2 regions of the Nocardioides sp. P4_G4 genome follow, and region 2 is predicted to be linked to the other one. Evidence: predicted binding sites of a transcription regulator. Region 2 holds the regulator's gene; the other holds the start of a gene.
What was found. The regulator HrcA, encoded in region 2, represses chaperone genes, less so after heat shock. The targets are predictions, from matches to a motif close to TTGGCACTCGNNNNNNNCGAGTGCCAA.
Positions count from the first base shown of each region.

Region 1: groL (chaperonin GroEL) is a predicted target of HrcA. The motif match lies at 1,906-1,932, and genes of this name have one in related genera.

Region 1 is NZ_JBFUKA010000005.1:38,564-44,033, reverse strand. Features, by position in the region: gene groL (chaperonin GroEL) at 105-1,742, opposite strand; gene AC1DQF_RS02195 (OsmC family protein) at 1,959-2,423, opposite strand; gene AC1DQF_RS02190 (ATP-grasp domain-containing protein) at 2,429-3,289, opposite strand; gene AC1DQF_RS02185 (hypothetical protein) at 3,286-4,140, opposite strand; gene AC1DQF_RS02180 (LysE/ArgO family amino acid transporter) at 4,170-4,778, opposite strand; gene AC1DQF_RS02175 (rhodanese-like domain-containing protein) at 4,941-5,470, shown strand, end outside.
Region 2 is NZ_JBFUKA010000048.1:9-3,203, forward strand. Features, by position in the region: gene AC1DQF_RS12450 (hypothetical protein) at 6-365, opposite strand; gene AC1DQF_RS12455 (MBL fold metallo-hydrolase) at 417-1,277, opposite strand; gene hrcA (heat-inducible transcriptional repressor HrcA) at 1,380-2,408, shown strand; gene dnaJ (molecular chaperone DnaJ) at 2,405-3,195, shown strand, end outside.

The DNA.
Region 1 (5,470 bases), on a different contig from region 2:
AGACGGAACAAGGCCCCCACCCGGAGGTGAGGGCCTTGCTGGTGACGCTGGTGGAGCTGGTGGAGCTGGTGGAGCTGGGTGGAGCGGTGGGTCCGATCGTCAGATCAGAAGTCCATGCCGCCCATGCCACCCATGTCGCCACCGCCGCCGCCCATGGCGGGAGCCTTCTCGGGCTTGTCGGCCACGACGGCCTCGGTGGTGAGGAACAGCGCCGCGATGGAGGCGGCGTTCTGCAGGGCCGAGCGGGTCACCTTGGCGGGGTCGATGATGCCCTCGGCGATCATGTCGACGTAGTCGCCGGTGGCCGCGTTGAGGCCGTGGCCCGGGGTCAGGTTGCGCACCTTCTCCGAGACGACGCCACCCTCGAGACCGGCGTTGATCGCGATCTGCTTGAGCGGGGCCTCGATGGCGACCTTGACGATGTTGGCGCCGGTGGCCTCGTCACCCGACAGGTCGAGCTTGCCGAAGGCCTCGGTGCCGGCCTGGACGAGCGCGACGCCGCCGCCGGCGACGATGCCCTCCTCGACCGCAGCCTTGGCGTTGCGGACAGCGTCCTCGATGCGGTGCTTGCGCTCCTTGAGCTCGACCTCGGTGGCCGCGCCGACCTTGATCACCGCGACACCGCCGGCCAGCTTGGCCAGGCGCTCCTGCAGCTTCTCGCGGTCGTAGTCGGAGTCCGACTTCTCGATCTCGGCGCGGATCTGGTTGACCCGTCCCTCGATCTGGCCCTGGTCGCCGGCGCCCTCGACGATGGTGGTCTCGTCCTTGGTGATGACGACCTTGCGGGCCTGGCCGAGGAGCTCGATGCCGGCCGACTCGAGCTTGAGGCCGACCTCCTCGGAGATGACCTGGCCACCGGTGAGGATGGCGATGTCCTGGAGCATGGCCTTGCGGCGGTCACCGAAGCCGGGGGCCTTGACGGCCACGGACTTGAAGGTGCCCTTGATCTTGTTGACGACCAGGGTCGACAGCGCCTCGCCGTCGACGTCCTCGGCGATGATCAGCAGCGGCTTGCCGGACTGCATGACCTTCTCCAGCAGCGGGAGGAGGTCCTTGACCGTGGAGACCTTGGAGTTGGCGATGAGGATGTAGGGGTCCTCCAGCACCGCCTCCATGCGCTCGAGGTCGGTGGCGAAGTAGGCCGAGATGTAGCCCTTGTCGAAGCGCATGCCCTCGGTCAGCTCGAGGTCGATGCCGAAGGTGTTCGACTCCTCGACGGTGATGACGCCTTCCTTGCCGACCTTGTCCATCGCCTCGGCGATGGCGTCACCGACGGTGGTGTCGCCACCGGCGGAGATGGTGGCCGTGGCCGCGATCTGCTCGCGGGTCTCGACCTCCTTGGCCATGGAGAGCAGCTGCTCGGAGACCGCGGTCACCGCAGCCTCGATGCCGCGCTTGAGGCCCATCGGGTTGGCGCCGGCCGCGACGTTGCGCAGGCCCTCGCGGACCATGGCCTGGGCCAGGACGGTGGCCGTCGTCGTGCCGTCACCGGCGACGTCGTCGGTCTTCTTGGCGACCTCCTTGACCAGCTCGGCGCCGATCTTCTCGTAGGGGTCCTCGAGCTCGATCTCCTTGGCGATCGAGACACCGTCGTTGGTGATCGTGGGGGCGCCCCACTTCTTCTCCAGCACGACGTTGCGGCCCTTGGGGCCCAGGGTCACCTTGACCGCGTCGGCGAGGGTGTTCATACCCCGCTCGAGGCCGCGGCGGGCTTCCTCGTTGAAAGCAATCAGCTTGGCCATAACTCAGCGATTTCCTTCGGAATGAGTCTGTGGTGTGTGGCGTCGGTGGGCTGCCCGCGACGGACGACCCGCACGGCTCGACGGACCATTCCCGTCGACGCACGGACCTCAGCGTCACCGATGCCGAGTTGTCACTCTCCTGATGAGAGTGCCAGCGTCATGTTTAGCACTCGGCCCCGTCGAGTGCAAACGATCTCGTGCGACGGTGGACCCGCCTCAGGGGCCGACGCGGACGGTCGGCTCGTGCTCCACGGGGAAGTTCACCGAGGACGCGATGAAGCAGGCCTCGCCCGCCTCCCGGTGGATGCGCAGGGCGGTCTCGACCTGCGAGGAGTCGGCCACTGTCACCACCGGCCGCAGCAGGACGCGGGTGAAGTGGCCACCGATCCCGTGCTGCGCCATGGTGCCGACGGGTGAGTCGGCGTACGCCGTGACGACGACGCCGTGGGTGACCGCCATGTGGAGGTAGGACAGCAGGTGGCACTGCGCGAGCGCGGCGACGAGCAGCTCCTCGGGGTTCCACCGGGCGGCGTCGCCACGGAAGGTCGGGTCCGCCGACCCCTCGAGCTCAGGCTTGCCGGACGCCCGCAGCACGACGTCGCGGGCGTAGTCGCGGTAGCCGCTGGTGCCGCTGCCGCGATTGCCCCTCCACTCCAGGTCCAGCGCGTAGGTGTGGTCCATGCGGCTCAGCCCAGCCGGGCGACGACGAGGTCGGCAAAGGGGGCAGCGTTGGCGGGCAGCACGTCGAGGTAGAGCCCGGGCTCGGTGACCTCGAGCTCACTCACGCACCACTGCCCCTCGTGGTGGAGCAGGTCGACGCGTCCGTAGTCGAGCGGCCGGCCGGTGAAGTCGGCGGCCGCCAGCATCGCGGCGGTGGCGAGCTCCGCCAGCTCGGGCCGCAGCGCCACCGGGGCGGACTCCCCGCCGAAGTGCTCGTGGACCCGGATCTCGTCGCCGCCCGGCACCTTGTCGACCTGGGAGACGGCCACGCCGTCGAGGACGAAGACCGAGGTCTCCCCCACCGTGCGCACGGACTCGACGAGCGGCTGGGCGATCCAGGGGCCGCGGGCCATCGGCAGCTCGGGATGGTCGACGAAGTCGCGGCCGAGCCGCTCGTCGTCCGGGTCGTCGACCACGAGGACGCCGGCCCCGCCGGCACCCACCCGCGGCTTGACGACGGTGCGGCCGAAGCGGCGTACGGCGTCCGCGAGGGCGTCCCGGTCGTCGGCGGTGACGGTGGGCACCACCGGGACCCCGGAGAGCCGGGTCAGGTAGGCCTTGTCGACGTTCCAGCCGAAGACGTCGGCACCGTTGAGCAGCCGGGACTGCTCCAGCGAGCGCGCCCAGTCGAGGAACTCCCCGGGCCGGTCGATGTAGTCCCACGTCGACCGCACGGCGACGAGGTCGGCGCCGGCCCAGTCGACGTCCGCGTCGTCCCAGACCGCCCAGCGGGCCTCGACACCCCGCTCGGCGAGGGCCGACTCGAGGGCAGGTCCGCCCGGCTCACCGGCCGGCCAGTCGGAGCTGGTGGCGAGCAGCATGGTCATCGGGTCTCCTTCGGGTCGGCCGCGGGGTCCGGCGAGGTGCCGTGGAAGTGCCCCGAGCTGGTGTCGCGGTTGGTCCCCTCGCGGTTGTCACCCTTCTCGATGACGACGAGGTTGTGGTAGCAGTGCACGGCCCGCACGTGCGTGTCGGTGTAGCTCGGCTCGTAGCCCTCCACGAGGAGCTCCTCGTGGTTGAGGCCGTCCACGAGGTCCTTCACCATGTCCATCGACGTGCCAGACGCGCGCGGGTCGAGCTGACCACCCCACGCCGGCCAGTACGACGTCTGGGTGTCCTCGATGCAGTAGATCGCCCCGTCCGGGAGCAACGGGAAGACGATCGCGAAGGTCTCCCGCACGTGGGCCGGCACGTGGCTGCCGTCGTCGACCACCACCAGCGGCACCCCCCGCTCGGCGAAGATCCGCCGGAAGACGTCGGGGTCCGTCTGGTCGCCCCGGTAGGTCACGATCGGGCCCTGGTCGATGAACGACTTGTCCTCGATGTCCAGGCCCACGATCGTGGCCCGGGGGAAGAACCAGCGCCACATCTTCAGCGAGGCACCGCTGCGCTTGCGCCGGGTGTAGCCGCCCACGCCGATCTCCAGCAGCGTGAACTCGCGGCGACGCAGGTGCTCGAGGTGCCGCTCGTAGTGCGGGGTGTAGCGGTGCACGCCCCACTTGTCGGTGCCGAACTCCTCGGCGAGCTCGGTCAGGCTCATCGCCCGCAGCCGCTGCCGCCGCTCACGGCGGCGCTGCTGGGGCGTCGGCTCGGCGGGGGGCACGACGGGCCCGGCGGCACCACCGCCCACGCGGCGGCGCACGGCGGAGACGACCTGGCGCGGGGAGAGGGAGACCACGACGGAACCCTAACGACCCGCTCCCCCGCTCAGCCGCCCAGCAGGAGCGAGAGCGCGATCGCCGTCATCACCAGGGCGATCAGGCCGTCGAGCACCCGCCACGCAGCGGGCCGGGCGAAGAGCGGAGCGAGCCGGCGCGCGCCGTACGCCAGGCCGAAGAACCACAGGAAGCTGCCGAGGACGGCCCCCAGGGCGAAGGCCCAGCGGCCGTCGTCGCCGTGCTGGTTGGCGAGGGAGCCGAGCAGCAGCACGGTGTCGAGATAGACGTGCGGGTTGAGGAAGGTCAGTGCCGCTGCGGTGGTCAGCACCGGTCGGAGCCCGACCCGCGCGCCGCCTGTCGCCGCGTGCAGCTCGCCGGGGCGCACGGCCCGCCGCAGCGCGAGCACGGCGTAGGCGAGGAGGAACGCCGCCCCGGCCCACCGCACCACGTCGAGCACCACCGGCGACCGCTCCACGAGCCTGCCGATGCCGGTCACCCCCGCGACGATCAGCACCGCGTCGGCGACGGAGCACAGGAGCGCGACCGCCCCCACGTGCTCGCGGCGGATCCCCTGCCGCAGCACGAACGCGTTCTGCGCGCCGATGGCGACGATGAGGGACAGCCCGGCGAGCAGGCCGGCGAGGGCGGTGGTGAGCACGGGCCGAGGCTAGAGGTCCAGCCCACGCCCATTTAATATAAGTGTGTTGATAAACTTTAGGTAGCATGCGAAGCACGCACCGCGGTGGGAATCACGCACCACGGTGGGAATCAGCGCAGCAGAGGAAGCACGCGCATCTTCGGAAGTACAGGGGGCAGCACCATGGAGGTCGTCGTCGTCGAGGTCCCGGAGCTCGGGAACCACGCACACCTGGTCCACGACGGGCGCCACGCCCTGGTCGTGGACCCGCCGCGGGACGTCCGCCCGCTCGAGCTGGCCGCGGAGGAGGCCGGCGTCCGCATCACTGCCGTCGCCGACACCCACGTGCACAACGACTACGTCTCGGGCGGTCCGGGCCTGGCCCGGCGCCACGGCGCGGAGTACTGGCTCTCGGCCGACGAGCGCGTGCACGTCGACCGCACCGGGGTGCGCGGCGGCGACATCCTCGGGGTCGGCGACCTGGTGGTCCAGGTGCTCTCGACCCCGGGCCACACGCTGCACCACCAGTCCTTCCTGGTGACCGACCCCGAGACGGGGGCCCGCACCGTCTTCTCCGGCGGCAGCCTGCTGCACGGCACCGTGGGCCGTACCGACCTCGTCGATCCGCTGCTGAGCCGGATGATGGGGCGGGCCCAGTGGGAGAGCGCCCGCCAGCTCGGTGCCCTCGACGACGTCGTGGGGCTGCACCCGAC
Region 2 (3,195 bases):
GCGGGTCAGCCGGTGATGCCGGCACCCTGGGCACCGTCGCCGCTGACGGACTCTGGGTCGGTCTCGTCGTCCCCGCTGCCGGACGTCTCGGTGCTGGGGGTCTCGCCCGAGGACTCGTAGGTGCCGGTCGTGTCGTCCTGCGTGTCGTCCATGCCGAGCTCGTCCGCGTCCTTGGTCGCCTCGTCGTCGGGGTCGAGGGGCTCCGCGAGCGGGTTGTCCTCGCCCGGCTGGAGGTCCTCGGGGAGCTGGTCGTCGGAGACACCCGCGAGCTGCTGCTCGTCGGGGGACTTGCTGCCGCCCTCGTGGTCGGCATCGGCCTCGCTGGTGGTCGCGCTGGCCTGGGGGAGATCGCTGGATTCGGTCATGCGTCGTTCCTACGCCAGGTCCGGGTCGCCCGTACACCCCCCTACAGAGGTTCAGATGAGCGGAAGGCGCTTCTGGCTCCGGGGCAGGTGCTCGTAGCCGAGCCGCACCGCCGAGGTGAGCAGCTTCTCGTCCCACGGCCACTCGCCCTCATCGAGGGCGCGGCCGACGGGGATGCCCCGGCCGGCGAGGTCGCGGATCGTCTCGGCGATGATGCCGAGCTCGGTGCGCTGCTCCTGCACGTAGTCCTTGTCCACGACGCGCCCGTGCCCGGGGACCACCACGGTGTCGTCCGTCGTCAGCCCCAGCACCAGGTCGAGGGTGAGCGGCCACTCCAGCGGGAACGAGTCGTCGCCGATGAAGGGCTTGTCGGACTCCTCGACGAGGTCGCCGGCGACCATCACGTCGGCGTCCGGCACGCGCACCACCAGGTCGCCGGCCGTGTGGCCGCGTCCCGGGTGGATCAGCTCGACCGCCCGGTCGCCGAGGTCGAGGACGATGGCCGAGGAGAAGGCGCGGGTGGCGGGTCGCAGCGCCGTGGCGAGGATCTCCTCCTCCCGGGGCCGCCCGCGGAACTGTCCGGGATCGGGCCGCGCTCCGGCCCGCTCCATCTGCTCGACCGCGAACTCGGTGGCGTGGATCGGCACCTCGCCGACGTCGGACACCATCACGTCGTTGCCGAACCAGTGGTCCCAGTGGTCGTGGGTGTTGACGAGTGCCGTCACCGGACCGGCGCCGAGACGCCGTACGACGTCGGAGACCTCGCGCGCGGCGCGTGCCGAGCCGTGCGTGTCGATCATGACGAGACCGTCGGAGCCACCCACCAGGGTGATGTTGACGTGCATCCACTCGTGGTGCGCCACCCACACGCGTGGGGCGATCTCGACGATCGACGTCTCGCTGGTGTCAGTCATGGGAGCGACCCTAGTAGGCTTGGCACTCATGCTCAGCGAGTGCCAGACACGGTGCTCGTAGGACCCGAGGGCAGGTGGCCCGGACGAGGAGAGGAGGACGCGATGGTCGAGGACCGCAGGCTCGCCGTCCTCCGCGCGATCGTGGAGGACTACGTCGCGACCGAGGAGCCCGTGGGCTCCAAGGCCCTGGTCGAGCGTCACAGCCTGGGCGTCTCGCCGGCGACGGTGCGCAACGACATGGCCGCCCTGGAGGACGAGGGCTTCATCCACCAGCCGCACACCAGTGCCGGGCGCGTGCCGACGGACAAGGGCTACCGGCTCTTCGTCGACCGGCTGACCGGCGTCAAGCCCATGAGCGCGGCCGAGCGGAGGGCGATCACCACCCTGCTCGACGGTGCGGTCGACCTCGACGACGTCGTACGCCGCTCGGTGCGGCTGCTGAGCCAGCTCACCCGCCAGGTCGCGATCGTGCAGTACCCCACCCTCTCGCGCAGCACGGTGCGTCACGTCGAGCTCGTCTCGCTGACACCGACCCGGGTGATGGTGATCCTCATCCTCAGCACCGGGCGGGTCGAGCAGCGGCTCGTCGAGCTCGGTGCCGGGCTCACCGACGAGCAGCTCGCCGACGTGCGCACCCGGGTCAACCGGGCGGCGGCGGGGGAGCGGATCGCCGATGCTGCGGCCGCCCTCGGACGTCTTCCCGACGAGGTCGCTCCCGACACGGCCGCCCTCACCCGTGACGTCGTCACGGCCCTGGCCGAGGCGATGTCCGACCACCGCAGCGACGAGCGGGTGGCGGTCGGCGGAGCGGCCAACCTGGCGCGCTTCGGCGACAACTTCGACACCGCCGTCCGGCCGTTGCTCGAGGCGCTCGAGGAGCACGTGGTGCTGCTCAAGCTCCTCGGTGAGGCCACCTCCGGCGACTCGGTGACGGTGCGCATCGGCCACGAGGGGCCCTACACGCAACTCTCCTCGACCAGTGTCGTGGCCACCGGCTACGGCCCCGCAGACCAGGCCTTCGCCACGCTCGGCGTGGTGGGCCCCACCCGCATGGACTACCCCGGATCCATGGCTGCCGTGCGCGCCGTCGCACGGTACGTCTCCCGGATCCTCGACGAAGGACACCAGTGACCCAGGACCTCTACGAGCTGCTCGGCGTCTCCCGTGACGCGGACGCGGCTGCCATCAAGAAGGCCTACCGGGGCCTCGCCCGCCAGCTCCACCCGGACGTCAACCCGGACCCGGCGACGCAGGAGAAGTTCAAGGAGGTGTCCCGCGCCTACGAGGTCCTCTCCGACCCGCAGAAGCGGTCGGCGTACGACCGCGGCGGCGACCCCTTCGGTGGCGGCGCGTCGGGATTCGGCCAGGGCCAGGGCTTCTCGTTCACCGACATCATGGACGCGTTCTTCGGGGGCGGCGCCCCCGGTGCCGGCGGCGGTGGCCAGGGTCGTGGTCCGCGTCAGCGGATGCGCCGCGGGCAGGACGCCCTGATCCGCCTCGACGTCGAGCTCGCGGAGGCGGCCTTCGGCACGACCAAGGACCTGAAGGTCGACACCGCGGTCGTCTGCTCGACCTGCCACGGCGACGGCGCCTCGCCCGGCACCAAGCCCGTCACCTGCGAGACCTGCCGCGGCGCCGGTGAGGTCGCCCAGGTGCAGCGCTCGTTCCTGGGCGAGATCCGCACCCTGCGCCCGTGCGCGGCCTGCCGCGGCTTCGGCCAGATCATCCCCGACCCCTGCCGCGAGTGCTCGGGCGACGGTCGCGTGCGGTCGCGCCGCAGCCTCACGGTCAAGATCCCGGCCGGGGTCGACCACGGCACCCGCGTGCAGCTCAGCGACCAGGGCGAGGTCGGTCCCGGCGGCGGCCCTMCCGGAGACCTCTACGTCGAGATCCACGTCGACGCGCACCCGACCTTCAC